Regions from separate parts of the Erwinia sp. E602 genome, predicted to be linked through region 2. Evidence: predicted binding sites of a transcription regulator. Region 2 holds the regulator's gene; the other holds the start of a gene.

Region 1 (14,645 bases), 650 kb from region 2:
GGCAAAAAGTCACCGCGAATGCCAGCATAATCACCACCGGTGCCTGAATGCCGAGGAAGCTCCAGGTCATAAACTCGGCCTGCCACTGGTGATACTCACCGTGAGAAAGTGCCGGAATGGCATTAAAGACCGCGGAACAGGCCAGCAGCAGCAGCCAGATTAACCCGGTCGCCATCACGCCCTGCAGGACAAAGATACAGCCGTACAGCGCCACCAGAAAATAGACGTCCCAGCCGAACGAGCGTTTGATTTTGAAGCGGGTAGAGAGGTCACGGCTGGTGTACCAGTAGCCACACACCATCAGTACCATAAAGATTGCGGTACCCATCTTATGCCCTCTTCAGCGCGTTAATATGGCGAACAAAATCCTCGCGCACCGCCGGGCTGGCAATATTGACCGTCGCACCGCCGTCTTCGTTGATGATAATGCGCGCCCCCTCCTCAATAGCCTCTTCCACCTCGTCCGGGCTCATCACCTGCAGCAGGGACTCCGGGCTGGAAAAAAGTGCACGTAAAAATCGCAACATCGCCTGCTCCTTATGAGAAAAACAGTAATTCTGGCAACAGACTGGCGATGTTGCCAGGTTGAGCGGCATCAGTCGCACGCCGCTGGCAGAGAAATCCTGTTTACTTTCCGACGGCGAATGCTAATTTCATTATTTCACACTACGGAGAGACATCATGAAGCAGCTGGTGATCGATATTTTAATGAAGTTAGCCAAAATGGACGTGGATACCAAAGAGCTGACGGCCCAGGTAGAGGCGCAATCACTGCTGATTGCTGCCCTGCTGTTGACCACCGGCAAAGGGGAATCGTCCTCCATTGCAGAGAACATCAACAACGCCATCGTGACCGCTTCACGAGCGGGTGATGAATTCCTGCAGTCGGACATAGATCTGCTGCTGACCCACGTGAACCGCCTGCTGGCGGTAACCCGTCAGGTCGATCAAACGGCGGCAACGCAATAATCATGTGCTCGCTGAATGACGAACTCAGTCGTGAGCGCGAACTCGTGTTCGAGACGCTGCGCGCGGCGCTCTCGGCGCTGGGCAGCGTGGTGGGGCGTGATACTGAAATTGTGCTGCACGACCTGAGTGCCCCGGAAGCGTCGGTGATGGCGATTGCCAATGGCCACGTGACCGGGCGCGTGGCCGGCAGTTCGGTGCTGGCGGTACCGGATCAGGATCTCGGGCTCAGCGCGCTGATTAATAGCGTGCCTGACGGCGGCGATACTTCACCGCTGGTGATCCCTGATTATGTCACGCACAACAAACAGGGGCAGCCGCTGCGCAGCGCCACGGCACTGTACCGCGACAGCAGCGGCCAGCCGTTTGCGGCGCTGTGCATAAACAGTGACCAGAACGCGCTGCTGGCCGCCCGCGAGGCGATCGACCGGCTGCTGAGCGGTCAGCCCTCCCCTGCGGTGCAGGCCGCCCCCGCGCCCGAGAGCGCCGATATGGAACAGCTGATGGCGGAGATTATCGCCGATTCACTGGTCGAACTGGAAACTGGCCCGCGTTCGGCCCGTAAGCAGGCCAAACTGGCGGCGGTGCGCAGAATGCAGGAACGCGGCATGTTTATCGTCAAAGGCGGCATTGAGAAAGCCGCCGCGGCGTTGGGCGTCACCCGCTACACCATTTACAACTACCTGGAAGAGATCCGCAGCCGGGCGGAGCAGGAGTGATCTCCCTGCCAAATCGCGCAGCGACAGCCGTAGCAGATAATGGTGGTTAAGCCGGCCACGATGATAAAAAGCGGAACTCTTACAGGCAAATTCAGCCGTTTTTAATTCCCCTAAGGTACTCCATTATCTGCTTTTCAGCTCTTTCGCGTCGCACCCGTCATTTTAAGGACAATATATGACTCAACATCTCAATAAAGACACCGTACTTTGCATGTCACTGGCGGCCAGACCGGGTAATTTCGGCACCCGTTTCCATAACTATCTGTATAACGCGCTGGATCTCAACTACCTGTATAAAGCCTTTACCACCACCGATCTGGCGGCGGCCATTGGCGGCGTGCGGGCGTTGGGGGTACGCGGTTGCGCCATCTCAATGCCGTTTAAAGAGGCGGTAATCCCGATGATTGACGAGCTGGACAGTTCGGCCAAAGCCATTGACTCAGTCAACACCATAGTGAATACCGACGGCCGCCTGAAAGCGTACAATACCGACTATATCGCCATCGCCAGCCTGCTGGCGCAGTATCAGGTGTCGAATCAGCTTAGCTTTGCGCTGAACGGCAACGGTGGTATGGCCAAAGCGGTCGCCTGTGCGTTAAAAGATGCCGGTTTCCATCACGGCCATATTATTGCACGTAATGAGGCTCGCGGACGCGAGCTGGCGGATCTCTACGGTTTCAACTGGCAGGCAGAGATGGGCGATCTTAAGCCCGACCTGCTTATTAACGCGACGCCGATTGGCATGAGCGGCGGAAAGGAAGCAGAACAGCTGTCATTCAGCCCGGCGACCATCGCCAACGCCAGCGTCGTTTTCGAAGTGGTGGCCCTGCCTGAACTGACGCCGCTGGTGCGTGAGGCGCGCGCGCAGAATAAAACCACCATTACCGGCAGCGAAGTGTTTGCCATTCAGGCGGTGGAACAGTTCGCCCTCTATACCGGCGTGCGCCCGGACGACGCGCTGTTCCGGGAAGCGGCGGCCTGGGCGCGTCAGTAAGCGAAGCCTGTTTATTCGCGACGGGCTGGTTTGCCAGCGGCCCGCTCACCGGGCAGGCTGAAGCGGTGAATGGTTTACCCTCTCCTGTCGCGCAAATCAGAACAGCAGCGATACCAGCCAGAAACCGGCAAAGGTCATCAGCAGTGAGCCGATCACATGGGTGAGCACTGAGACCATCGCCCAGAGATAGTTACCGGCCTGCATCAGCGTCACCACTTCCAGAGAAAAGGTGGAGAAAGTGGTCATCCCGCCGCACAGGCCGGTGGTAATCAGCAGTTTCCAGGCCGGATCGAGCTGCGGGTGGCGCATAAACCACGCCATCGCGGCACCGATAATCAAGCCACCAACCAGATTAACCAGCAGCGTGCCCGGCGGCAGAGAGGGAAAAAGCGAATTCAGGCGCACGGCGAGCAGCCAGCGGATCACACAGCCGGCGCAGCCGCCGATCATTACAGCCAGTAACGGTTTCAATATAGCATCCTCAGTCAGCAGCGAGGACGGTGCCGCCAGGCGGAATACAGACGGCCCGATACACCGACCTCCTGATAAAAGTCAGGGTTATCAGGCGTCATCAACCCCTAACGTTGCCGCCAGAGCAATTCGACGCGTGCGCGGGAAAAAAAGCGCCCGGGCGGGCGCTGTTAAGGCGGTCAGGCGCGCAGCGTGTCGTCGCCGAAAGCCACCCACTTATAGGTAGTCAGCGCTTCCAGCCCCATCGGGCCACGGGCGTGCAGCTTCTGGGTGCTGACCGCCACTTCCGCACCGAGGCCGAACTGGCCACCGTCGGTAAAGCGGGTGCTGGCGTTGACGTAGACCGCTGAAGAGTCAACTTCGTTGACGAAACGGTCGGCGTGGTTCAGGGTGCGGGTCAGGATCGCATCGGAGTGCTGGGTGCCGTATTCGCGAATATGCGCAATCCCTTCATCCAGTCCATCCACCAGCTTCACGTTGAGATCCAGCGCCAGCCACTCGTCGCGGTACTGAGCGTCGGTCACCGCGCTCACGGCCGCCGGGCCATTCTGCAGCAGCGGCAGCGAACGCGGATCGGCGTGCAGGGTAATCCCCTCGGCCGCCATCCGCGCGCTCAGCGCAGGCAGGAAGCTGTCAGCGATCGCCGCATCAATCAGCAGCGTCTCTACCGAGTTGCAGGCGCTCGGGCGCTGCTTCTTGGCGTTAACGATCACGTTCAGCGCCGGCTCCAGCTCGATGCTGCGATCGACATAAATATGGCACACGCCGATACCGCCGGTGATCACCGGGATGGTCGAGTTTTCTCGACACAGCTTGTGCAGCCCGGCACCGCCGCGTGGGATCAGCATATCAACGTAGCGATCCAGCTTTAGCAGCTGATTAACCAGCTCGCGATCCGGGCTTTCGATCGCCTGCACCGCGCCAGCCGGCAGCCCATGCTGCTGCAGCGCGCGTTGAATCACGCGCACGGTCGCCGCATTGGTCCGGTAGGTCTCTTTGCCGCCGCGCAGGATCACCGCGTTGCCGGTTTTCAGGCACAGGCTGGCAACGTCGACGGTCACGTTTGGCCGCGCTTCATAAATGACCCCCACCACGCCGAGGGGCACGCGGCGGCGCTCGATGCGCAGGCCGCTATCCAGCCGGCCACCGTCGATCACCACGCCGACCGGATCGGCCAGATTGCATACCTGGCGTACGTCATCCGCGATGCCCTTCAGGCGCTGCGGGTTAAGCATCAGCCGATCCAGCAGCGCGGCGCTCATGCCGTTCTGGCGGGCATCCGCCAGATCCTGCTCGTTGGCGGCCAGAATCTCCGCGCTCAGCAACTCCAGGCTGTCCGCGATGGTCAGCAGCACGCGGTTTTTTTGTTCGGTGCTGAGTACCGAAAGCTGATATGACGCGGCCTTGGCCGCTTTACCCATTTGTTCAAGCATATCTGTTCCTTAAGCCACAATCATATCGTCGCGGTGGATGGCCACCGGACCATATTCATAACCGAGAATATCGCTAATCTGCTGCGAGTGGTGTCCGGCAATCATGCGCATGGCATCGCTGTTGTAACGCGATACGCCGTGGGCGACGTCCCGCCCCTGCAGGTTGCGGATGCGGATCACTTCCCCGCGGGAGAAGTTGCCGCTGACCGAACGGATGCCCTTCGGCAGCAGTGAGCTGCCGCGCTCCAGGATCGCCACCAGCGCGCCGTCGTCGACCACCAGTTCACCGGCCGGCGGTGCGCCGAAGATCCAGCGTTTGCGGTTTTCCAGCGGGGTCTGGAAGGCGTGGAAGCGGGTGCCCACCGGATTAGCCGCAATCACGTCGCCAATCACGCCAGGGCGGCTGCCCGCCGCGATGATGGTGTCAATGCCGGCGCGGCAGGCCACGTCGGCCGCCTGCAGCTTGGTGGTCATGCCGCCGGTGCCCAGCCCGGAAACGCTGTCGCCGGCCAGCGCACGCAGCGCATCGTCAATCGCGTGCACGTCGCCGATCAGTTCGGCCTGCGGGTTATTACGGGGATCGGCGGTAAACAGCCCCTGCTGATCGGTCAGCAGCAGCAGTTTGTCCGCACCGGCGAGGATCGCGGCCAGCGCCGACAGGTTGTCGTTATCGCCGACCTTGATCTCGGCGGTGGCCACCGCGTCGTTTTCGTTAATCACCGGCACAATATGGTTATCGAGCAGCGCGCGCAGGGTATCGCGGGCGTTAAGAAAACGCTCACGGTCTTCCAGGTCTGCGCGGGTCAGCAGCATCTGACCGATATGGATGCCGTAAATCGAGAACAGTTGTTCCCACAGCTGGATCAGACGGCTCTGCCCCACCGCAGCCAGCAGCTGCTTTGAGGCGATGGTAGGGGGCAGCTCGGGGTAGCCAAGATGTTCGCGCCCGGCGGCCATTGCCCCTGACGTCACAATCACAATCCGGTGGCCTGCCGCATGTTGCTGGGCGCACTGACGCACCAGTTCAACGATATGGGCCCGATTCAGCCGACGGGATCCGCCGGTCAGTACGCTGGTCCCCAGTTTTACCACCAGGGTCTGGCTGCTGCTCATTAATTTCCTGCCATATTGTAAAAAAAGAGTGCGAAGCAACGTTTTAACAGGTGTCGCGCCGGAAACCAACAGCAAGCCTGGGAAAACGACGAAAAAGCCCTGACCACTTGCTAGTCGAAAAGTTCGTTAATAACAAGAAATGTATAGAAGTGTAATAAAAGTTTAATACGAAAAGGGTAAAACGTTCCTGCCTTGAGCAGCCCCGTGGGCCGCTTACACACTTACTCTTTCGGGATTGATAGCAAAATGAAGAAAAGCGCACTGGCAATCTTAACCGCCGCACTGGCCCTCTCCACCGCAGCTCAGGCCGCAGAAGTCTATAACAAAGACGGCAACAAGCTGGACCTGTACGGCAAGGTCAAAGGCCTGCACTATTTCAGCGACAGCGACAGCAACAACGGCGATAAATCCTACGTTCGTCTGGGCTTCAAAGGCCAGACCCAGATTAATGACCTGATGACCGGCTACGGTCAGTGGGAATACCACTTCAACGCCAACAACTCCGAAAGCTCTGATGCGCAGAACGGCAACAAAACCCGTCTGGGCTTCGCCGGTCTGAAATTCGGCCAGTACGGCTCGGTCGACTACGGCCGCAACTACGGCGTGCTGTACGACGTGGAAGCCTGGACCGATATGTTCCCAGAGTTCGGCGGTGACGGCACGGCGCGTACCGACAACTTCATGACCGCGCGTACCACCGGCGTGGCCACCTACCGTAACACCAACTTCTTCGGCCTGGTGGATGGCCTGAAGTTCGCCCTGCAGTATCAGGGTAAAAACGACGCGGGCGGCGCTAACGACCGTACCAGCGTTGCGCGTCAGAACGGTGACGGCTACGGTATGTCTGCGGTTTACGCACTGGGCGACAGCGGCGTGAGCGTCAGCGGTGCTTACACCTCATCCGACCGTACCAACAACCAGCAGGCGCAGGCTTACGGCCACGGCGATAAAGCTGATTCCTGGGGTACCGGTCTGAAGTTTGACAACAACGGCCTGTACCTGGCGGCAATCTACACCGAAACCCGCAACATGACGCCAATCAGCGGCACCAACACCGTAACCGGTGGTAGCATCAGCGGCATGGCGAACAAAACTCAGAACATTGAATTGCTGGCACAGTACCAGTTCGACTTCGGTCTGCGTCCGTCACTGGGCTTCATCCAGACCAAAGGTAAGGATATGGAGAACGGTCTCGGCAACGAAGATTTAGTGAAATACATTGATGTGGGCGCAACCTATTACTTCAACAAGAATATGAACGCCTATGTGGATTACAAAATTAACCAGCTGGATGACGACAATAAACTGTCTCTGAATACCGACGACGTGGTTGCCGTAGGCCTGGTTTATCAGTTCTAAGCGGTCAGTGTCGACCCTGTAACACCCCTCATAATGTGTCTGAACAAAGGCCGGTGCTCTCCTCACCGGCCTTTTCTTTATTCTTTTACCGCCATGCGTTGCACTTACGCGCTCAGTTTAACCGGTTGATCGGCAAACCCGGCGGCAGGTACCAGCCCCAGCTCCAGCTCGGCCAGCTGCGCCTTCAGGCGCTCATGAAACTTGCGTAACGTCTCTTCGAGGCGGGCATTATTGTCCTTACCTTTGATCGCCGTTGGCTTCCAGTTACCCTCTTTATCAAACAGACCAAAATGGTACTCATAGGTGAAGTGGTCGCTCTGTGCTTCCAGCTCCATCCACCAGCCCCAGAACTCGCGGCTCTCCGGTGCCGGTTTGACGTTGACGCAGACGGCCAGACAGTCAAAGAAGAAGCGATCGCCTTCACATTTGCCTTCACGGATGTAAGGACCTAATGAGCCAAAGCGCTTCATTAAGCGGCTCTTAGGATGTCCACTCGGTAACGTCATCGTTTTACACTCCTTGGTTGAGCCTATAGTTGTAGCAAAGTCAGCAATTTTAGCAAATCAGGCGCGTAATCGTTGCAATAACCAGTCGCCGATTTCGTTCAATCCGCGTTCAAAACCGGCCAGCGCCGGTGAGGATTTCATCTGCAGCAGCCGCCCCTGCGCCGACGAACTGACGATCAGCCGTGACTCCTCTTCCGGGCTGAACGGATCGTCGGCCCAGTAGCCGGAGAGCATCGGCGTGGTACAGCGGCGGCCCAGCAGCCCCTGCAGCTTCAGCGAAAAGCGGCTCATTTCGGTACGCAACGCGCTGTCTGAGGTGCTGGACATACCCAGGCGGCTGGCCAGCATATCCATATACATATCCGGCACCCGATCCTGCAGGCTGGCGTCACTCAGCAGGCTGTGTACCACCGGCCCGAGACAGGCCACGCCGCGCAGGCGCTGCGGTTCCATATAGGCCAGCCGTACCGCCACATTGGCGCCGAAACGGAAGCCGAATGCCGCCACCCGGGTATGATCGATCCACGCCACCCGGTCTAGCTGGCGCAGCACCTGCTGATGCAGGAAGCTGGAGTCCTGGGTCAGCCGCCATTTGGCGGAGAAGCCGACCGACGGCACGTCCAGCGTCAGCATGGCTATGCCGCGGGGCGCAAGATAGTCGTGGAATAAACGGTAGTGATCGCTCTGCAGCGAGTCGAGGTTGCCGCACAGCAGCACGGTCGGATAAGGGGCCTGCACGCCTGCGGGCATATGCAGAAAACCGGTCACCGGGCTGCCGCCGGGGATGGCAAACTCCAGCTCTTTCAGCTCGCCGGGCAGGCGGCTGGTCGCTTCCTGATAAGCACGGTTGGCCAGCAGCAGCGGTTGATCGGCCAGCACATCCTCTTTCAGGTAAGGATAGGCCGCGAGGCTGTAGAGATTCGCAGCATGCAGCCAGTGCTGGCCGGCCAGCAGATCGTCATCGCACTCACTGGCCTTCTGCTGCCACGCCGCGCCCTGGGTTGACCATTCGTAGATCCAGTTACCGCCGCGATAGCCGATCACCGTATCCAGCAGCCGATCGTCGGTGTGTTCAACGTCGCTGACCGCAATACGCGCCAGCACTTCGCTGACTTCCAGGGGTGACAGCCCGCGCCAGGTCCACAGCAGCAGGTTAATCATCCGGTACCATCCGGGGCGGTTCTCCCCATCGAGGGCAGAATGAATGTTTAACGGGCGGTGATGGTGGACACGACGCACCAGCGATGACGTTTCCGGATGTTTAAAACGCGGTTTGAACAGTTCTTCGCTGAGATTTTTCGGTGACACGGGTGGGGTCTCCTTCGGCGTGCGGATCAGACACTCAGTCTACCGCAGGCGATGGAAACAGGCGAAGCCTAAAAACAGACGCGCCCGGCATAACCGGGCGCGTTTTGACCGACATCAATCAGTTTTTAACAATCGGCGGAATATAGGCAACGCCCATGTCCCACGGCTGTTCAATCCAGGTATTCTGCGGGATATCGATAATGTAGTCGTCAACCAGCGGACGGCCGGCCGGCTTGGCGAAGATGGTAACGAAACGCGCTTTCGGGTACATATCGCGGATTGCCTGGGCGGTGCCGCCGGTATCCACCAGATCGTCAATTACGATAAAGCCTTCACCATCGCCCTCTGCACGCTTCAGCACTTTCATTTCGCGCTGGTTGTCGTGGTCATAGCTGGAGATGCACACGGTATCCACATGGCGGATGCCCAGTTCACGGGCCAGCAGGGCCGCAGGGACCAGGCCACCGCGGCTGACGGCGATAATGCCGTTCCACTGTTCAACAGGAAGCAGGCGCTGAGCCAGTTTACGGGCATGAATTTGCAGCATGTCCCAGGTGACGACGTATTTTTCACTCATAAAGAAATCCCGGCCAACGTGATTGGCTTAAAAAATGTGCAATGGGAAAAGGTTGCGCGGAATTATAGTGATCTGACGCGCTAAAAACCAGCGTCAGAAACGCGGGTAACCGCTTTTTTGGCCGAGCGAACGAAGCAGGCGGCCGCAAAGGGTGATATTCTTGCCTCATCACGCCGGAATGCCCGGCGGGAAATGTCCAACCGATCACTGCTTCACCGCCCGCTGCGGCAGGCCGGTGCTGCTGACACAGGAGAGTCATCGTGTCTGAACTGTCTCAATTATCGCCACAGCCGCTGTGGGATATCTTTGCCAAAATCTGTTCAATTCCGCATCCGTCTTACCATGAAGAGCAGCTGGCTGCGTATATCGTCTCGTGGGCCAGCGAGCAGGGTTTCTGGAACGAACGCGACGAAGTCGGGAATATCCTGATCCGCAAGCCGGCCACCCCGGGATATGAGAACCGTAAACCGGTGGCGCTGCAGGCGCACCTGGATATGGTGCCGCAAAAAAACAGCGACACGGTACACGACTTCACCAAAGACCCGATTCAGCCGTGGATTGACGGCGAGTGGGTCAAAGCGCGCGGCACCACGCTGGGCGCGGATAACGGTATTGGCCTCGCTTCGGCGCTGGCGGTGCTGGCCGACAGCCGCGTCGAGCACGGCCCGCTGGAGGTGCTGCTGACCATGACCGAAGAGACCGGCATGGTCGGTGCCTTCGGTCTGCAGGCCGGCTGGCTGCAGGCGGATATCCTGATCAACACCGACTCTGAAGAGGAAGGCGAGATCTACATGGGCTGCGCGGGCGGCATCGACTTCACCACCACCCTGCCGCTGACCCGGGAAGCAGTGCCTGCCGGTTTCCAGACGCTGAAGCTGACGCTGAAGGGCCTGAAAGGCGGCCACTCCGGCTGTGATATTCACGTCGGCCTCGGCAACGCCAACAAGCTGCTGGCGCGCTTCCTGTTCGCTCACGCGACCGATCTCGACCTGCGCCTGATCGACTTCACCGGCGGCACGCTGCGTAACGCCATCCCGCGTGAGGCCTTCGCCACGCTGGCGCTGCCGGCCGGCAACGCTGACCAGCTGAAGGCGCTGGCGGCAGGCTACCTGACCACCCTGCAGCACGAGCTGAGCCAGGTTGAGAAAAACATCACCCTCGTCACCGAGGTGGTGGCGAGCAGCGAACAGGCGCTGACCGCGCAGAGCCGTGATGCGTTTGTCGCGCTGCTGAACAGCACGCCGAACGGCGTGATCCGCAATTCTGACGTGATGAAAGGCGTGGTGGAAACCTCACTGAACGTCGGCGTGGTGGCCTTTGAAGGTGACAGCGCGAAGATCAACAGCCTGGTACGCTCGCTGATCGACAGCGGAAAAACCTACCTGGTGGAAACGCTGACCGCGCTGGGCCAGCTGGCCGGAGCAAAAACGGTGGCCAAAGGCAGCTATCCGGGCTGGGAGCCGGACGCGACTTCGCCGGTGATGGCACTGGTACGCGATACCTACCAGCAGCTGTTCAACAAAACGCCGAACATTCAGGTGATCCACGCCGGCCTGGAGTGTGGCCTGTTCAAAGAGCCGTACCCGGAGATGGATATGGTCTCCATCGGACCGACCATTACCGGCCCGCACTCGCCGGATGAGCAGGTGCATATCGCCAGCGTCGATCTCTACTGGCAGCTGCTGACCGCGCTGCTGAAGGCGATCCCGGCGAAGTAAGCCCTACCGGCGCGGAACCTGTCTCTGACACTCCGTGCCGGCTACTTTAGCCACCGCAGGGCGGCTACAGATTTTTCGCTTAGCGCCCTGCTCTCCCCGCCCCTGCTTTACGCTGTTGTGTCCCTGCTGCAGACTATCCGCATTCATGCCAGCGAGCCCCAGGCTGCAAACCACCCACTTTATGCTACGCCTCACCAGCAGAACGGTTCGATGCATCGGCGATCGTCTACAGTCCCAACAGCAGTTGCCGCTCCAGCTGCGGGTCCAGCAGCGTGACGTGCAAACCGACCAGCCTGACGCCGCGCCCTGCGCGCCGCTCGTGCCAGGCTTTCTCCGCAACCGCAATCAAATCGTCTTTGTTCAGCACCGGCCAGACGTGTTCCTGGGTGGTGAGCTGGAAATCGTTGAACTTAAGCTTAACGCCCTGGCGGGCGATCTGGCGATCGGGCCGGATCTGCTGCAACCGCCGCTCCAGTTCATCATACAGCCGGTCAATCACCGGCAGGCACGCCTGCCATTCATGGATATCTTCCGACAGCGTGCGCTCCACCCCCAGCGACTTGCGCTGGCGCTCCACCACCACTTCACGCTCGTCGAGGCCGTTGCTGCGCTCCCACAGCACGCGGCCAAACTTACCAAAGCGCTTTAGCAGCGTCGCAAGATCGGTTTTCTGCACGTCTGCGCAGGTATACAGGCCCAGCTCTTCCAGCTTGCGCGCCGTCACCTTGCCGACGCCGGGGATCTTCGCCAGCGGCAGGCCGAGCAGGAATGCGGGCATCTCTTCCGGAGTGATAATGAACTGCCCGTTCGGTTTGTTGATATCGGAGGCGATTTTGGCGAGAAACTTGATCGGCGCCACCCCGGCGGAGGCGGTGAGATCCAGCTCACGCTGGATGGTCTGGCGGATCTCACGGGCGATCAGCGTGGCGGAGCCGTGGCAGTGCGGGCTGTCGGAGACGTCGAGATAGGCTTCATCCAGCGACAGCGGCTCCACAAGCGAGGTATAGCGCGAGAAGATATCGCGGATATGGCTGCTGGCCTCTTTGTAAGCGTCATAGCGGCCGGGGATCACCCGCAGATGCGGACAGAGCTTCAGCGCCATCGCCGTGGACATGGCGCTGTGCACGCCATATTTCCGCGCCGGATAGTTCGCGGTGCTGATCACGCCACGCTGGGTCTGGCTGCCGCCGATGGCGATTGGGATCTCGCGCAGGGTTGGATCGTCGCGCATCTCCACGGCGGCAAAGAAGCAGTCCATATCCACGTGAATGATTTTGCGCATATCCCCTCCGACAGTACTGGATAAGTATACAGCCATATTAAGCAAATTCAATCCGGCCCCGATCGCCGTCACATCCTCGCCGGAAAAGGTTTTTATTCTTCGCAATCTTGCTAAAAAAATGGACAATGCTAATGTGTCGCTGCGATAGCGGAATTGTCCGATATTGTCAGTACCGACGCCTGCGGGCGTTGCTTTCCACCCCTCTTTTCAAGGGAAACAGAATGGCCAAAATCGCACTGCTGTTTGCGATGATTTTTATGCCCGCCGTGGTCTTCGCCAGCGCACCTGACGTGATCACGCCGCTGGCACCGGTAAGCAAAGAGTTAAAGAAACAACTGCTGGGTACGCCAGTGTATCTGCAAATCTTCAAAGAAGAGCGCACGCTGGAGCTGTACGGCAAAATTGGCAACGAATTCCGCCTGCTCGACAGCTATCGCATCTGTAATTTTTCCGGTGGTCTCGGGCCGAAGCGCGTGCAGGGCGACTTTAAAAGCCCGGAGGGCTTCTACAGCGTCGGACTGTCGCAGCTGAAGCCTAACAGCCGCTTTTACCGGGCGATTAACACCGGCTTCCCGAATGAATATGACCGCCAGCAGGGCTATCAGGGCAACTACCTGATGATCCACGGCAACTGCGTGTCCGTCGGCTGCTACGCGATGACCGATGCTTATATGGACGAGATCTATCACTACGTGGAAGCGGCGCTGCGCAACGGCCAGCAGCGCGTCGAGGTCAGCATCTATCCGTTCCGCATGACCGACAGCAATATGCAGCGCCACCGCTATTCAACCTATATCAACTTCTGGAAACAGCTGCAGCCGGGTTATGCGCACTTTGTGCAAACCAAACAGCCACCAGTGGTGGCCGTTAGCGACGGAAAATACGTGTTGAGCCGCCCGATGATGAACGGCCCGGAAAGTAACAACTCAGCCCTCGCGCTCACCCAGACAAAATAGCGCCCACTCACCGGGTTCAATTTTGTTCCAGCTCTCATTGGCCGTCAGCGGCTGGGTGGCAATCACCGTGACCACGTCGTTCGGCGTGGTCTGCTTCTGAAAATCAATCTCCACGTCCTGATCCAGCAGCTTGGCCTTGCCAAACGGCGCACGCCGGGTGACCCAGAACAGATTGGTCGAGCAGAACGCCATCAGATAGCGGCCGTCCGACAGCAGCATATTGAAAACGCCCTTCTCACGCAGCTCTGCGGCCAGCTCGGCGATATAGCGGAACACCGCCGGCCAGTTGCCCGGCGTGCGCGGATAGCGCGTGGTCAGCCTGTGCAACAGCCAGCAGAAAGCCAGCTCGCTGTCGGTTTCACCGATCGGACGGTAGCTGCCGGTTTCCAGGTTTTTATAACCCTTCAGCTGCCCGTTGTGCGCGTAGGTCCAGTTACGCCCCCACAGCTCGCGGGTAAACGGATGGGTATTTTCCAGCGACACCTCACCGCGGTTCGCCTGGCGAATGTGTGCCACCACCGAATGGGACTTGATCGGATATTCCTGCACCAGCCGCGCAATTGGCGACTGGAAGCTCGGCTGTGGATCTTTAAATGTGCGGCAGCCTTTCCCTTCATAGAAGGTAATGCCCCAGCCATCCTTATGCGGACCGGTTCCGCCCCCGCGCTGAACCAGCCCGGTAAAGCTAAAACAGATGTCCGTCGGGACGTTTGCACTCATCCCGAGCAGTTCGCACATAGTCTTACCTCAAGAAAAAACGGAAGTTATTTAACCATCTCTTTTTCGATCAGCAGCATCAGGATATGGATCACCTTAATGTGGATCTCCTGGATGCGATCGGCGTAGCCAAAATGCGGTACGCGAATTTCAATATCCGCCGTACCGGCCATTTTGCCACCGTCTTTTCCGGTCAGGGTGATCACTTTCATCCCCTTCGCACGGGCCGCCTCAACCGCTTTGATAATGTTCGCGGAGTTGCCTGAGGTGGAAATGCCCAGCAGCACGTCACCTTCACGGCCTACCGCTTCCAGGTAGCGCGAAAAGACATAGTCATAACCAAAGTCGTTACTGACGCAGGAGAGGTGGCTGACGTCAGAGATGGCGATCGCCGGGTAGCCCGGGCGGTTTTCGCGGTAGCGGCCGGTCAGCTCCTCAGCAAAGTGCATCGCGTCACAGTGCGAGCCGCCGTTACCGCAGGACAGCACCTTCCCCCCGGCCTTGAAGGAGTCAGCCAGCAGCACCG
Region 2 (14,645 bases):
CTCGGCTTCGAGTTCTCCCTCAACCCAGGCAATCTCTTTAATATCGTTAAAAGCGCGCAGCTCCAGTAGCTCATGAATATTGTCTTCTTCACAGATGAAAAGTTTTTTTTCAGCTGAAGATTTAAGCGTCCTGAGCTCGGAAACATTAGCGTTGCTTTTTAATGGGAAACGTGAAACCAGAATATATTTCGCTGACATGATTGTTGTTCTCTTAATTAGTGGTCTTCGGGAATGAATTTATCACCCCGGTATTATTTGAGAATTGTTAATTTTGTAATACCTTTAAGGTATCACCGAACAGGGTATTACCAGCCTTGCGGCTGAATGTACAAAGCAGGTGGTGATAGGATAAAGTAGGATTGATCAGGAAAAGGCTGACAGATTCACCCCCCCAGCCACGGAGATGTTGTGGATAACCTCAATCGTAAATTGCCCAGTATTAAACAGTTGCAGTGCTTCCTGGTGGTTGCCCAGGAGCTGAACTTCAGGAAAGCGGCAGACCGCCTGCGTATGACGCAGCCGCCGTTAACCCGGCAAATAAAATCGCTGGAAGAGACGTTGGGCTACGATCTTTTTATCCGTAATACCCATGATGTCCGGCTGACGGAAAGTGGCGTGCAGCTGACTGGCCGGGCGGCAAAGCTGCTGGACGATCTGGGTAGTTTTATTGGCGATTCGCATCACGAGAAGGATCAGCTGCGTATTGGTCTGACCCGCACCCTCAATTTCAATAATATTCCGCAGGTCAGTGAGAAAATAAAACAGCTGATCAGCGAAGAGGAAATTGAAATACAGAACCAGACGTCTGCCCAGCTGCTGCAGTCGTTGTCTAAGGGCCAGATGGATATGGTGATAACCGGTGAGCGCAGCCTGCCCGGCGAAGAGGAGTTCAGCTTTTACTGGATTTACCAGGAACCACTGCTGGTGGCAATGCCCTCTGCCCACCCGGCCAGTCTGCAGGAGGAGGTTTCACTCGCGGATGTGGCAGACCTGCCGCTGTTCTGGTTTGCCCGCAATGCCAATCCGGCGTTCTACGATAAGTGCGAGCGTTACCTGCGCCAGCTGCCGTTTGTACTGAAACGGATTAAGGAACCGGATGACTCGCTGGTATTACTGGCAGGGGTGGCAAGAAGCAAAGGTTTTGCCCTGCTACCCCAATCGATGTGTACGTTTAATCAACAGGGGCTGTGTTACCGCAGGCTGAACACCACCGAGTCACAGTTGCTGAATATTGATGTCTATATCGCTATCCGCAAGCGGGAAAACCGGGAACGGGTGATTCATGGCATTGGAAATCTGACGGCAGAAGAGTGGGAAGAGCCGCAAGGCAGGCAGGCGCGTCGATCGTACTGAAATAACGGGCGGGAATATCGCGGCGAGCAACCGGCGGGGTAAAAATGGCGAAAAACTGGCCGGGCTGCCCCGGCCAGTCAACATCAGACGACGGCCGCGATAGCTTCCGCCACCTGACGCACGTTACTGTGGTTCAGGCCGGACATGCAGATACGGCCGCTGGCGATCAGGTAGACGCCGAACTCGTTACGCAGGCGATCCACCTGTGCCGCGCTCAGGCCGGTGTAGCTGAACATGCCGCGTTGCTGCAGCAGATAGCTGAAGTCTTTACCCGGCAGCGCTTCCGCCAGCACGTTAACCAGCGTCTGGCGCATCTCAAGGATGCGGGTGCGCATGCCTTCTACTTCCGCCAGCCAGTTGGCTTTCAGATCCGCGTCGTTCAGCACGCATGAGACCACCTGCGCACCAAAGTTTGGCGGGCTGGAGTAGTTGCGGCGCACGGTGGCTTTCAGCTGGCCAAGCACGCGTGCGGCTTCATCGGCGTCGTCACAGACGATCGACAGGCCGCCGACGCGCTCGCCGTACAGCGAGAAGATTTTTGAGAAGGAGTTGCTGACCAGCGCCGGCAGGCCGGCCGCGGCGATAGCGCGGATCGCATAAGCGTCCTCTTCCATGCCCGCGCCAAAGCCCTGGTAGGCGATGTCGAGGAACGGGATCAGCTCGCGCGCCTTCAGCACCTCAGTGACGGCATCCCACTGATCGTTAGTCAGATCGGCACCGGTCGGGTTGTGGCAGCACGGGTGCAGCAGCACGATGCTCTGCGCCGGCAGGCCGTTGAGTTTTTCCAGCAGCGCGTCAAACTTCACGCCGTTAGTCGCCGGGTCATACCACGGGTAGGTGTTAACGGTGAAGCCGGCACCGGCAAAAATCGCCTTGTGGTTATCCCACGTCGGGTCACTGACCCACACCTGCGAATTCGGGAAGTAGAACTTGAGGAAGTCCGCACCGACCTTCAGCGCGCCTGAGCCGCCCAGCGTCTGGATGGTCGCCACGCGGCCCGCTTTCAGCACCGGATGATCGGCACCGAACAGCAGCGGCGCCACCGCACCACGGTAAGCAGCAAGGCCTTCCATCGGCAGATAGAGCGAGGCGCTCTGCGGGCGGGCATTCAGTTCCGCTTCCGCTTTACCGACCGCATCCATCTGCGGAATTGCACCCTGTGCGTCGTAATACAGGCCAATGCTCAGGTTTACCTTATGCGCGCGGTCGTCCTGTTTGAAGGTCTCCATCAGGGAGAGAATTGGATCGCCGGCATAGGCATCAACGTTTTGAAACACGGTGCAGATCTCCATTGTATGTTCGGTGGTTCTGGCGATGCCGGTCGGGCACCGCCGCTATTTTTCAGCGGGGTTACACGTAGTAACGGCCCGGACGGTGGTTCATGGCGATAATCAGATTGAGGATCACCGCACCGGCAATTGAGGCCACCAGCATCTCGCGCGACACCACAAACAGCGACGCCAGCACCACGCAGGTGTCGACGCCCATCTGCAGCTTACCGGCGCGGATGCCGTAACGGTCCTGCAGCCACAGCGCCAGAATATTGATCCCGCCCAGGCTGGCCTTGTGGCGGAACAACACTATAAACCCAATTCCGGTCACCACGTTACCGAACAGTGTCGCATAAAACGGATCCAGCGCCGCAAAATGAATAAACAGCGGGTGCAGCTGGGTAAACAGCGAGACCAGCGCCACCGCGCAGAAGGTCTTGATGGTGAACGCCCAGCCCATACGCTTCACCGCCAGCCAGTAAAACGGCAGGTTGATGGCGAAGAACGCCAGGCCAAACGAGCTTTTGGTCAGGTAGCTGATCAGGAAGGCGATGCCGGCTGTGCTGCCGGTTAACGCGCCGGCCTGCTTCATCAGCGTGACGCCGAAAGAGACCATCAGCGTGCCGAGCACGATAGCCATAACATCTTCGACCAGGCTGTGGGGGACTTTTGCGGGTTGTTCTACTACGTTATCCATCGATCGTGATTTCCGGTGATTAATGCCAGATGCTGGCTGACTCTACGCCAGACACTTTGCAAGAATCGCACCAGAGGCGTGCCCGCAGAGGGATCTCTGAAAGATATAAGAATTAACTGATTGAATGCAGAACGCTTTAAATCGTGATTCCGTGCATATATTTATTAATAAGCGCCAGAATCACGCATTAAATCGGCAAATCGCGCACAGAAAGCGCACCATCCGCAGAGCAGATGCACCATGATGGTGCGCCATTTGCGCCATCATAGTGCATAGCCGGTCAGGTGCGGGTCAGCACGCCGTTCTCTTTCAGCCGGTTCAGCACCACCGAGGTTTTGACATGGGCGATGCTCTGCTGCCCCGCCACCAGCTGGCTGATCAGCGCGCTCAGCCCGGCCAGATCCCCCACCGCCACCTTCAGCAGGTAGTCAGCGTCACCGGTAGTTTTATAGGCGTCCACGATAGCGGATTGCCCCGCCACCATGCGGTGGAAGCTGTCGACGTAGTCGGCGGTGTGGTTAATCAGGCGCACTTCAATCAGGCCAATCACCCCCAGCCCCACCGCATCCGGCGACAGGCGGGCGTGATAGCCGAGGATCATCCCCGACTGTTCAAGGCTGATGCGGCGGCGTGAGCACTGCGAGGCAGAGAGCCCCACCAGATCGCTCAGCTCCTGATTGGTCAGGCGGCCGTTGGTTTCCAGCAGGGTGAGAATTTTAAGGTCGAAATCATCAATCTGGGTCATCGTATTTCCGGCCGGTGTGAGGAACAAACGGCTGACAGATAACCGCATTTTTCCTGCGGATGTCCAACGTTATTTCAGGCAGCGTGCGGAAATGCGCGGTGGATCCGCCCGTTTCAGCGGCTGAAACGGGCGGCAAAGGTGGGTTACTCGTCGTCGTACTGCGGGCCGGCGTAGTTATCAAAACGTGACCACTGGCCGTTAAAGGTCAGGCGCACGGTGCCGATCGGGCCGTTACGCTGTTTGCCGAGGATAATTTCCGCCACCCCTTTCTGGTCGCTGTTTTCGTGATAGACCTCATCACGGTAGATAAACATGATTAAGTCGGCATCCTGCTCGATAGAGCCTGACTCACGCAGGTCGGAGTTGACCGGGCGTTTGTCGGCACGCTGCTCCAGTGAGCGGTTCAGCTGCGACAGCGCCACTACCGGCACCTGCAGCTCTTTCGCCAGCGCTTTGAGCGAGCGGGAGATCTCGGCGATCTCCAGCGTACGGTTATCCGACAGCGCCGGTACGCGCATCAGCTGCAGGTAGTCGATCATAATCAGGCTCAGGCCGCCGTGCTCGCGGAAGATGCGGCGGGCGCGGGAGCGCACCTCGGTCGGGGTCAGGCCGGAGGAGTCATCGATAAACATGTTCTTCTTCTCCAGCAGGATGCCCATGGTGCTGGAGATACGCGCCCAGTCCTCGTCATCAAGCTGGCCGGTACGGATTTTGGTCTGATCGACGCGCGACAGCGAGGCCAGCATACGCATCATGATCTGCTCGCCGGGCATCTCGAGGCTGAAGATCAGCACCGGTTTCTCCTGCAGCATCGCCGCGTTTTCACACAGGTTCATGGCGAAGGTGGTTTTCCCCATCGACGGACGGGCGGCGACGATAATCAGATCCGAACGCTGCAGGCCGGCGGTCTTTTTATTCAGATCCTGGTAGCCGGTATCCACCCCGGTGACGCCGTCGTGCGGCGTCTGGTACAGCGACTCGATGCGCGAGATGGTAGCTTCGAGGATCTGATCGACGCTTTTCGGCCCTTCATCCTTGTTGGCGCGGTTTTCGGCGATCTGGAACACCCGCGACTCGGCCAGATCCAGCAGATCTTCGCTGCTGCGCCCCTGCGGATCGTAACCGGCATCGGCGATTTCGTTAGCCACGGCGATCATTTCACGCACCACCGCGCGCTCGCGCACGATATCGGCGTAGGCACCGATGTTGGCGGCGCTCGGGGTGTTTTTCGACAGTTCGGCCAGATAGGCAAAGCCGCCCACCAGGCTCAGCTCACCTTTGGTTTCCAGCGACTCAGAGAGGGTGATCAGGTCGATCGGTTTGCCCAGTTCCAGCAGGCGCTGCATTTCGCCGAAGATCGTGCGGTGCGGACGGCTGAAGAAATCTTTCGCCACCACGCGCTCCGAGACGTTATCCCAGCGTTCGTTATCCAGCATTAAACCGCCCAACACCGATTGCTCGGCTTCCAGCGAGTGCGGCGGCAGCTTGAGGCCTTCCATCTGTCGGTCGCGGGGCTCGCGGTTTTCCCAGGATTTGTTGGTGGGTTTATTTCCTGCCATAGTGATGCAATTACCGAAAATCGTGTGAGGGGACGGGCAAGTATACCCGTTTGCACCCTTTCCGTCCTCCTCCATTCAGACGCAATCCACAGGAGCTATGATGGCAAAACGTATAGAGTTTCATCAGCACGGCGGTCCGGACGTGCTGCAGCTGGTGAACGTCGATCCGCGCGATCCCGCCGCCGGCGAAGTGCAGGTTGAGAACAAGGCGATCGGCATTAACTACATCGATACCTACATGCGCAGCGGGCTCTATCCATCATCGCTGCCGGCGGCGCTGGGCAGCGAGGCGGCGGGTATTGTTACCCGCGTCGGGCCGGGGGTGGAGGTGCTGAAGGTCGGCGACCGCGTGGTTTACGCCCAGTCCGCGCCGGGTGCCTACAGCGAGGTGCATAACGTGGCGGTGGATAAGCTGGCGCTGCTGCCGGACGCCATCTCCTTCGAACAGGCAGCTGCCTCATTCCTCAAGGGGCTGACGGTTCACTACCTGCTGCGCCAGACCTATGTGATTCAGCCGGACGAAGCCTTTCTGTTCCACGCCGCTGCCGGCGGCGTCGGGCTGATCGCCTGCCAGTGGGCGAAGGCGCTCGGCGCACGGCTGATCGGCACGGTGGGTTCCGCTGAAAAGGCCGAACGGGCGCTGCAGGCCGGTGCCTGGCAGACCATCAACTACCGCGAAGAGGACATTGCCGCGCGCGTCAGCGAGCTGACCGGTGGCAAGAAACTGCGCGTGGTGTATGACTCGGTAGGGAAAGATACCTGGGAAGCCTCGCTGGACTGCCTGCAGCGCCGCGGCCTGATGGTCAGCTTTGGCAACGCCTCCGGCCCGGTGACCGGCGTTAACCTGGCGATCCTCAACCAGAAAGGCTCGCTGTACGTGACTCGCCCGTCGCTGAACGGCTATATCACCACCCGCGAAGCGCTGGCGCAGGCCAGCAACGAGCTGTTCTCGCTGATCGCCAGCGGCGCGATCAATGTTGACGTGCCCGAGTCGCAGAAGTTTGCCCTCGCCGATGCGCAGCAGGCGCACCGCGCGCTGGAGAGCCGCAGCACCCAGGGCTCCAGCCTGCTGATCCCCTGAGCCGCAGGCATAAAAAAAAGAGCCTCCTTGCGGAGGCTCTTTTTTGTTTCTTATTTTATTTTTTGTTTTCGCACTGGTTGTAGGGTCAGCGGCGATGAAGTCGTTTTGATTCAGTGCAGGCATCCTGACAGAAACAGGATGTAAAAAATATGTTTTATTGCCGATCGCGTCCGCCAATGTGCCACGATGTGATCCACTCCGCATTAGCTAAGCCCGCACCGCCAGGCCGGGTTGATTTCAGCGTAAGAAACGGTCACGCCGCGCCGAATCGGGTTTGAAAAAGGTGCGGTACAGCCAGACGGCGGCCAGCGCCAGCAGCAGCCACGGCAGCAGTTTGATCACCATGGCAAACAGCCCGCCGACAAACATCACCAGCGTCGCCACCGCCAGCGCCGCCAGGATGCCCAGCAGCGAAATACCGGTCAGCAACAGCATCATAAAAAAGCCAATGACAAACAGGATCTCCAGCATGTTGCTCTCCACAGAAACAGGGGGTATAGCGGGATATTACAAGAAGCGTGCCAGGTTGGGGGAATGCGTAACTAACTGAATTCTCTGGGCAGGGATGACCAGGACAGCGGTTGCCCTGGTCAATTTAACGAAGGTGTGGTCAAAAAATCAGGCGATTACTCAACGTCCGCCGGCACGCGGTCAGCCACCAGCGCGAGGGCTTTCTCCACCACGTCGACGCCGGCGCCGGGCTTGTGCGCGTTCTCACTCAGGTAACGACGCCACTGGCGCGCGCCGGGAATGCCCTGGAACAGGCCAAGCATATGCCGCGTTACGTGGCCGAGGTAAGTGCCCTGCGACAGCTCCTGTTCGATGTAAGGGTACATGGCGCGCACCACGGCGATCGGATCCGCCGCCGGCCCGTCGCAGCCAAACAGTTCGCGATCCACCTGCGCCAGCAGGATCGGGTTCTGGTAGGCTTCGCGCCCCATCATCACCCCGTCCAGATGCTGCAGATGGGTTTTCGCTTCTTCCAGCGTCTTCACGCCGCCGTTAATCGCCAGCGTCAGCTGCGGGAAGTCGCGCTTCAGCTGATACACGCGCGGGTAGTCCAGCGGCGGGATTTCGCGGTTCTCTTTCGGGCTGAGGCCGGAGAGCCAGGCCTTGCGGGCGTGGATGATAAAGGTGTCGCAGCCGCCCTGCTCCGCCACCGTGCGGATAAAGTCACAGAGGAATTCGTAGCTGTCCTGCTCGTCGATGCCAATACGTGTTTTCACCGTCACCGGGATCGACACCACGTCGCGCATCGCCCTGATGCCGTCGGCCACCAGCTGCGCTTCGCCCATCAGGCAGGCACCAAAGCGACCGTTCTGCACGCGATCGGAGGGGCAACCAACGTTGAGGTTGACCTCGTTATAGCCGCGCTGTTCGGCCAGCTTCGCACACTGTGCCAGCGCCGCCGGATCGCTGCCGCCGAGCTGCAGCGCGATCGGCTGCTCTTCCGGGCTGAAGGCCAGATAGTCGCCCTTGCCGTGAATAATTGCACCGGTGGTAACCATCTCGGTGTAGAGCAGCGTCTGGCGGGTCAGCTGGCGGTGGAAGTAACGGCAGTGACGGTCGGTCCAGTCAAGCATCGGGGCAATCGAAAAGCGGTGTGCAGGGAATTTTTCAGTCATGAAACGCGCAAACTCTGTAGCAAAAGGGGTGACGATATTGTGCGCAATGATAGCACGCTGGTGGACAGGGATATAGCGTTCAGGCGCGGTTTGCCCGCCACGCCAGGCGGACGGTGGCAGCAGCGGTATGCAAACTCGGCGTTTTAGCACAGACGTGATAAAATAACGTTTCAGTCTGGCCTGAGGAGGGAATAATGAACACCACGACTACAGAAAATATCCTGACGCAGGCGGAAGTCATTTGTCAGCAGCGCAGCGTGCGCCTGACGCCACAGCGGCTGGAAGTGCTGCGCCTGATGAGCGTGCAGAACGGCGCGATCAGCGCCTACGATCTGCTGGACCTGCTGCGCGAGTCCGAGCCGCAGGCCAAGCCACCGACCGTCTATCGCGCGCTGGATTTCCTGCTGGAACAAGGCTTTATTCACCGCGTAGAGTCAACCAACAGTTACGTAGTCTGCCACCATTTCGAAGAGCACTCCCACACGTCGGCGATGCTGATTTGCGATCGCTGTGGGTCGGTGAGCGAACAACATGCCGACGGCGTTGAGGCGATCCTGACATCGCTGGCGCTGAAAACCGGCTTCACGCTGGGCCACAGCGTGATTGAAGCGCATGGCTTCTGCTCGGGCTGCGCGGAGATTGAAACCTGCTCTCACCATGAGGCCTGCGATCACGATCACAGCGCACCGGCGAAAAAACGCGGACGTTGAGTTCAGTGCTCCTGCATGCCGGGTGCGGATGCGATCGCTGACAGGGTTACCTGTAGGATAAACGGGATATTTCTGCAGGCAGGTCTGTTGAAGAGAAAACGGGGTTAATGGCGACAGAGCTGTAGCCAGTACAGTAACGGGTCACTACTCAGTGAGTCAGGGGATCTGTTACGGGGTTGGTGAGAGTTGGCACGATCCTTGTGCCTGGGGTAGGAGCCCAATTCTCAGAGGCAGAGATTACCAGCGGTGATCGTTGCGGGTTTCCCAGTCCTTCAGTTCTTTTTCGGCCTGATCTTTCTGGTAGCCGTAACGTTCCTGAATTTTTCCGACCAGCTGATCGCGTTTACCTTCCACGACCGTCAGGTCGTCGTCGGTCAGCTTGCCCCACTGTTCTTTCACTTTACCTTTGAACTGCTTCCAGTTACCGCTCGCTTCGTCTTTATTCATCATATAACTCCCTCAGCTTAGGTTTAGAACAGCCTTTAGCGTATTCGTCTTGTAAGTGCGCCTGATTACCAGATAAAAATCTGGATTAGCGCTGAACACAGAGTTAATTATAGTAGAAACGCGCGGATATGCGCTGAGTGGACGATTAAAAGATAAAATCGGCTCTCCTGCAGGCAGAAAACCGATAAAAGTGAATGTAAATCAGAGACTAAGACTGGGCATCACGTAAGTAACTAAATATTTCCATTATCGTTCAGCGCTGAACCAGGTGCCCCGCCGCCAGTGACGCCGCCAGATCGCCCACAGCGCCAGCCGCCAGCCGCCAGCCGCCAGAGCTGCTTATCGGCAACGGAAAGTAGTTTCATATTGGAGCGGTATCCTTGCCTGTGCGGAACCTGTATCTGGAACTTCACCTGTCACTGCCTGTCGACCTCTGACGGGCTGGACGCGTTCGCCGGGTCACAGGCATCGATCGGTCAGGGCTATATATCAGCACGTCAGCACGTCAGCACAAAGGATATGATCGGTAAGATTGCTGATTCAGGCAGGCTGTCATGCAGCAGGAAAGCGTGCGCAGGAATTCAAAGGGGAAATGCGCAGCGGCGGGGAGGAGGCCGCTGCGTGATGAGCCGTGGTGGGTCGCGCTACTGCCAGTTGCCGTTGCGGATCACGCCCACGGCCAGGCCTTCGATGGTGAGCGTCTGCTCACGCAGGTCGACCACGATCGGCTGGAAGTCCGGGTTTTCCGGCAGCAGCTGCACGGTGTTGCCCTGCTTCTTCAGACGTTTTACCGTCACTTCATCGTCGATACGCGCCACGACCACCTGGCCATTGCGCACGTCTTCGGTCTTGTGTACCGCCAGCAGGTCACCGTCGAGAATACCGATGTCGCGCATCGACATACCGCTGACGCGCAGCAGGAAGTCCGCGCTCGGTTTGAACATTTCCGGGTCCACCTGATAGTGCCCTTCAATATGCTCTTCCGCCAGCAGCGGTTCACCGGCTGCCACGCGGCCGATCAGCGGCAGGCCGTTGACCTCTTCCATCATCAGGCGAATGCCGCGCGAGGCGCCGGAGACGATCTCAATCACGCCTTTACGCGCCAGCGCTTTCAGGTGCTCTTCGGCGGCATTGGGGGAACGGAAGCCGAGCTGCGAGGCAATTTCTGCCCGCGTCGGTGGCATACCGGTCTGGTTAATATGGTCGCGAATCAGGTCATAGACCTGCTGCTGCCGTGCCGTTAATGCTTTCATCCCGCCCCCTGGTTGTTTATACAGTCGACTGTGAGTATATACAGCTATTTCGCCCTTGGGAACCCAAACCCGCCCCGCTGGCGATCAATTTTGCATCAGAGGGGCGTTGCAGAGGTCAGCTGGCGCACTTTCGCCGCATGAAAGTGCCTTTTTTGGATAACTCATTGCAGATTCGGCAGTAACAACATGGCCCAGACAGCGATTGCCAGTAAGATGCTCAGCAGGACGGCGGCGGAGCCCATATCTTTTGCGCGCCCGGCCAGCGGATGCATTTCACTGCCGATGCGGTCCACCACCGCCTCAATCGCGCTGTTGAGAACTTCGACGATAATCACCAGCACCACCGAACCGATCAGCAGTACGCGCGTGACGGCATCAACATCCAGCCAGCAGGCCACCGCCACCGCGATAATCGCCGCGATCGCTTCCTGGCGAAAGGCCGCTTCATGCTGCCAGGCGGCGCGTAATCCTTGCCACGAATAACCGGCTGCTTTTACGATTCGTGTCAGGCCGGTGGCGTTATTTGCCATAATCAGGGAACCCTTTGAGAAGTTTGACGTCGGAGACGGGTGTAGCACAATTTGCAACACCACAGATTCTGTTGGCGCTTTCTGGTATGCTTGCGGCGCTTTGCTAACAAGAGGCTTCATGTTGTCTATGTCAGGTTGGCGTAATTTATATTATAACCTTTTGAATCTGCCAGTTAAATTTCTGGTAAAGAGTAAGGCAATTCCGGCCGAGCCGGTTGCTGAGCTCGGGCTCGATACGTCGCGCCCTATTATGTATGTGCTGCCTTATGATTCAAAGGCCGATCTCCTGGCGCTGCGTGAGCAGTGTCGCAAACAGGAGCTGCCGGATCCGCTGCAGCCGCTGGAGATCGATGGCACCCTGTTGCCGCGTTATGTGTTTATCCATGACGGCCCGCGCCTGTTCCCTTACTACGTGCCAAACCCGGATTCGGTCAAGCTGTTCCATGACTATCTGGACCTGCACCGCAGCCATCCTGACCTTGATGTGCAGATGGTGCCGGTGTCGGTGATGTTTGGCCGTGCGCCGGGACGCGAGGTGCAGGGCGAAAGCCAGCCGCATCTGCGGGTGCTGAACGGCATTCAAAAATTCTTTGCGGTGCTGTGGCTGGGGCGCGACAGCTTCGTGCGCTTCTCGCCGATGGTCTCGCTGCGCCATATGGCCACCGAGCACGGCACGGATAAAACCATCGCTCAGAAGCTGGCCCGCGTGGCGCGTATGCATTTCGCCCGCCAGCGCCTGGCGGCGATCGGCCCGCGTCTGCCGGTGCGTCAGGACCTGTTTAACAAGCTGCTGCAGTCGAAAGCCATCGCCAAGGCGGTGGAAGACGAGGCGCGCAGCAAGAAAATCTCCCATGAGAAGGCCCAGCAGAACGCCATCGAACTGATGGAAGAGGTGGCGGCCGACTTCTCCTATGAGGCGATCCGCCTGACCGACCGCATTATGGGCTGGACCTGGAGCAAGCTTTACCAGGGGATCAACGTCAACGGCGGTGAGCGCGTACGCCAGCTGGCGCAGGACGGCCACGAGATCGTCTACGTGCCGTGCCACCGCAGCCATATGGATTACCTGCTGCTCTCCTACGTGCTCTATCACCAGGGGCTGGTGCCGCCGCATATCGCGGCCGGAATTAACCTGAACTTCTGGCCGGCCGGGCCGATTTTCCGCCGGCTGGGGGCGTTCTTTATCCGTCGCACCTTTAAGGGCAATAAACTCTACTCGACGGTATTCCGCGAATACCTCGGCGAGCTGTTTACCCGCGGCTATTCGGTGGAGTACTTCGTGGAGGGCGGACGCTCACGCACCGGCCGCCTGCTCGATCCGAAAACCGGCACGCTGTCGATGACCATTCAGGCGATGCTGCGCGGCGGCAACCGGCCAATCACCCTGGTGCCGATCTATATTGGCTACGAGCACGTGATGGAAGTAGGTACCTACGCTAAAGAGCTGCGCGGCGCGACCAAAGAGAAAGAGGGCTTCCTGTCGATGGTGCGCGGGCTGCGTAAGCTGCGAAATCTCGGCCAGGGCTACGTCAACTTTGGCGAACCGCTGCCGCTGGTCGCGTATCTTAACCAGCAGGTGCCGGAGTGGCGCGAGGCGATTGACCCGATTGAGGCCCAGCGCCCGGCGTGGTTAACCCCGGCGGTGAACGATATTGCCCAGAAAGTGATGGTGCGCATCAACAACGCCGGGGCGGCGAACGCCATGAACCTGTGCGTGACCGCGCTGCTGGCTTCACGCCAGCGCTCGATGACCCGTGACCAGCTGACCGAACAGCTCGGCTGCTACGTCGAACTGCTGCGCAACGTGCCCTATTCGCCGGATGCCACCGTGCCGGATATGACGCCGGAAGCGCTGCTGGAACACGCGCTGAGCATGAATAAGTTTGAGCTGGAGCAGGACAGCATCGGTGAGATCGTGATTCTGCCGCGCGAGCAGGCGGTGCTGATGACCTACTACCGCAACAACATTCATCATATGCTGGTGCTGCCGTCGCTGATTGCCGCGGTCCTGATGCAGCACCGCGAGCTGAGCCGTGATGAGCTGCTGCGCCAGGTCAGCGTGATCTACCCGATGCTGAAAAGCGAGCTGTTCCTGCGCTGGGATGCCGCAGAGCTGCCGCAGGTGATTGAGCCGCTGGTGGCCGAGATGGCGCGTCAGGGCCTGCTGCTGGTGGAAGACCAGCATCTGCGCCTGAACCCGCCGCGTTTCCGCACCCTTCAGCTGCTGGCCGCCGGCGTACGCGAAACCCTGCAGCGTTATGCCATTACCTTCTCGATCCTCAGCGCGAACCCGGCGATTAACCGCGGCACGCTGGAGAAAGAGAGCCGCACCATGGCCCAGCGCCTGTCGGTGCTGCACGGCATTAACGCGCCGGAGTTCTTCGACAAGGCGGTGTTCACCTCGCTGGTGCTGACGCTGCGTGATGAAGGCTACATCAGCGATTCCGGTGATGCCCAGGTTGAACGGACCCAGCGCGTTTACCAGCTGCTGGCGGAGCTGATCACCCAGGACGTGCGGATGACGATTGAAAGTGCTGTGGCACCGGAGCCCTCCGCCGCTGCCGTGACGGAGAGCGCGATCGCGCCGGAGTAATACGGTGACGCGGTGACGGAGAGTGCGGTTGCCCCGGAGTCATGGGGCAACGCCCTGACCACCAGCCACGCCCGCGGTAAAAATCAGTTAAACGGCAACCCGGTGTTGCCTGCAACGAAAAGGCCGGTCGCACTGAGCCAGTAAAGAGGGGAAGCCCCATGATTTACTGCGCCAGCGCGACCGGCCTTTTTTTCGCCTGTCCCGACGGTAGCCTGATGATGCTAAGGCTCGCCACCGGCGCAGAGCGCGGCTACCAGAGGCTGATAGCGATGCCGGCAAACAGCACCATACCGACGTAGTTGTTATTCAGGAACGCCCTGAAACAGGCGTCGCGATCGCGTCCTGCCACCTGCCTCTGCTGGTGTATAAACAGCCCGGCCGCCAGCAGCATGGACCACCAGAACGCCCCGCCCAGCCCGCTCAGCCAGCCGACCAGCGCCATCAGCGCCAGCGTTGCCAGCTGCAGCAGTCCGACGATTAGCTTATCGAAGCGGCCAAACAGGATCGCCGTCGACTTGACGCCAATCTTCAGGTCGTCGTCGCGATCGACCATCGCGTACAGGGTGTCGTAAGCCACCGTCCAGCAGACGTTAGCAAAAAACAGCAGCCAGCAGACCAGCGGCACGCTCTCGCTGACCGCCGCCCAGCCCATCGGGATCGCCCAGCCAAACGCCGCGCCCAGCACCACCTGCGGCAGGTGGGTGTGACGCTTCATAAACGGGTACATCCACGCCAGCGTCAGGCCGCCGAACGACAGCAGGATAGTCATGCGGTTCATGGT

Evidence for each region. Region 2 encodes LexA, which represses DNA repair genes until DNA is damaged. Its sites were predicted from a motif close to TNCTGTATGTACATACAGNA; they were not measured.
Region 1: a site for LexA is predicted at 12,461-12,480, ahead of dinB (DNA polymerase IV). Genes of this name have one in related genera too.

What each region holds. Positions count from the first base shown of each region.
Region 1 is NZ_CP046582.1:3,791,145-3,805,789, forward strand. It holds gene GKQ23_RS19010 (hypothetical protein) at 1-328, opposite strand, end outside; gene GKQ23_RS19015 (hypothetical protein) at 330-527, opposite strand; gene iraP (anti-adapter protein IraP) at 682-969, shown strand; gene GKQ23_RS19025 (transcriptional regulator) at 972-1,685, shown strand; gene GKQ23_RS19030 (shikimate 5-dehydrogenase) at 1,861-2,679, shown strand; gene crcB (fluoride efflux transporter CrcB) at 2,776-3,153, opposite strand; gene proA (glutamate-5-semialdehyde dehydrogenase) at 3,330-4,583, opposite strand; gene proB (glutamate 5-kinase) at 4,593-5,696, opposite strand; gene ompC (porin OmpC) at 5,943-7,055, shown strand; gene crl (sigma factor-binding protein Crl) at 7,160-7,561, opposite strand; gene frsA (esterase FrsA) at 7,619-8,869, opposite strand; gene gpt (xanthine phosphoribosyltransferase) at 8,988-9,446, opposite strand; gene pepD (beta-Ala-His dipeptidase) at 9,707-11,164, shown strand; gene dinB (DNA polymerase IV) at 11,391-12,446, opposite strand; gene dpaA (peptidoglycan meso-diaminopimelic acid protein amidase) at 12,668-13,402, shown strand; gene GKQ23_RS19085 (class II glutamine amidotransferase) at 13,373-14,140, opposite strand; gene lpcA (D-sedoheptulose 7-phosphate isomerase) at 14,167-14,645, opposite strand, start outside.
Region 2 is NZ_CP046582.1:4,439,314-4,453,958, forward strand. It holds gene GKQ23_RS21970 (hypothetical protein) at 1-198, opposite strand, end outside; gene GKQ23_RS21975 (LysR family transcriptional regulator) at 409-1,353, shown strand; gene GKQ23_RS21980 (amino acid aminotransferase) at 1,437-2,630, opposite strand; gene GKQ23_RS21985 (YitT family protein) at 2,704-3,321, opposite strand; gene GKQ23_RS21990 (Lrp/AsnC family transcriptional regulator) at 3,602-4,066, opposite strand; gene dnaB (replicative DNA helicase) at 4,210-5,625, opposite strand; gene GKQ23_RS22000 (quinone oxidoreductase) at 5,726-6,706, shown strand; gene pspG (envelope stress response protein PspG) at 6,944-7,174, opposite strand; gene dusA (tRNA dihydrouridine(20/20a) synthase DusA) at 7,333-8,331, opposite strand; gene zur (zinc uptake transcriptional repressor Zur) at 8,526-9,041, shown strand; gene GKQ23_RS22020 (CsbD family protein) at 9,279-9,488, opposite strand; gene lexA (transcriptional repressor LexA) at 10,133-10,741, opposite strand; gene GKQ23_RS22030 (diacylglycerol kinase) at 10,903-11,271, opposite strand; gene plsB (glycerol-3-phosphate 1-O-acyltransferase PlsB) at 11,399-13,864, shown strand; gene GKQ23_RS24110 (hypothetical protein) at 13,877-14,008, shown strand; gene ubiA (4-hydroxybenzoate octaprenyltransferase) at 14,115-14,645, opposite strand, start outside.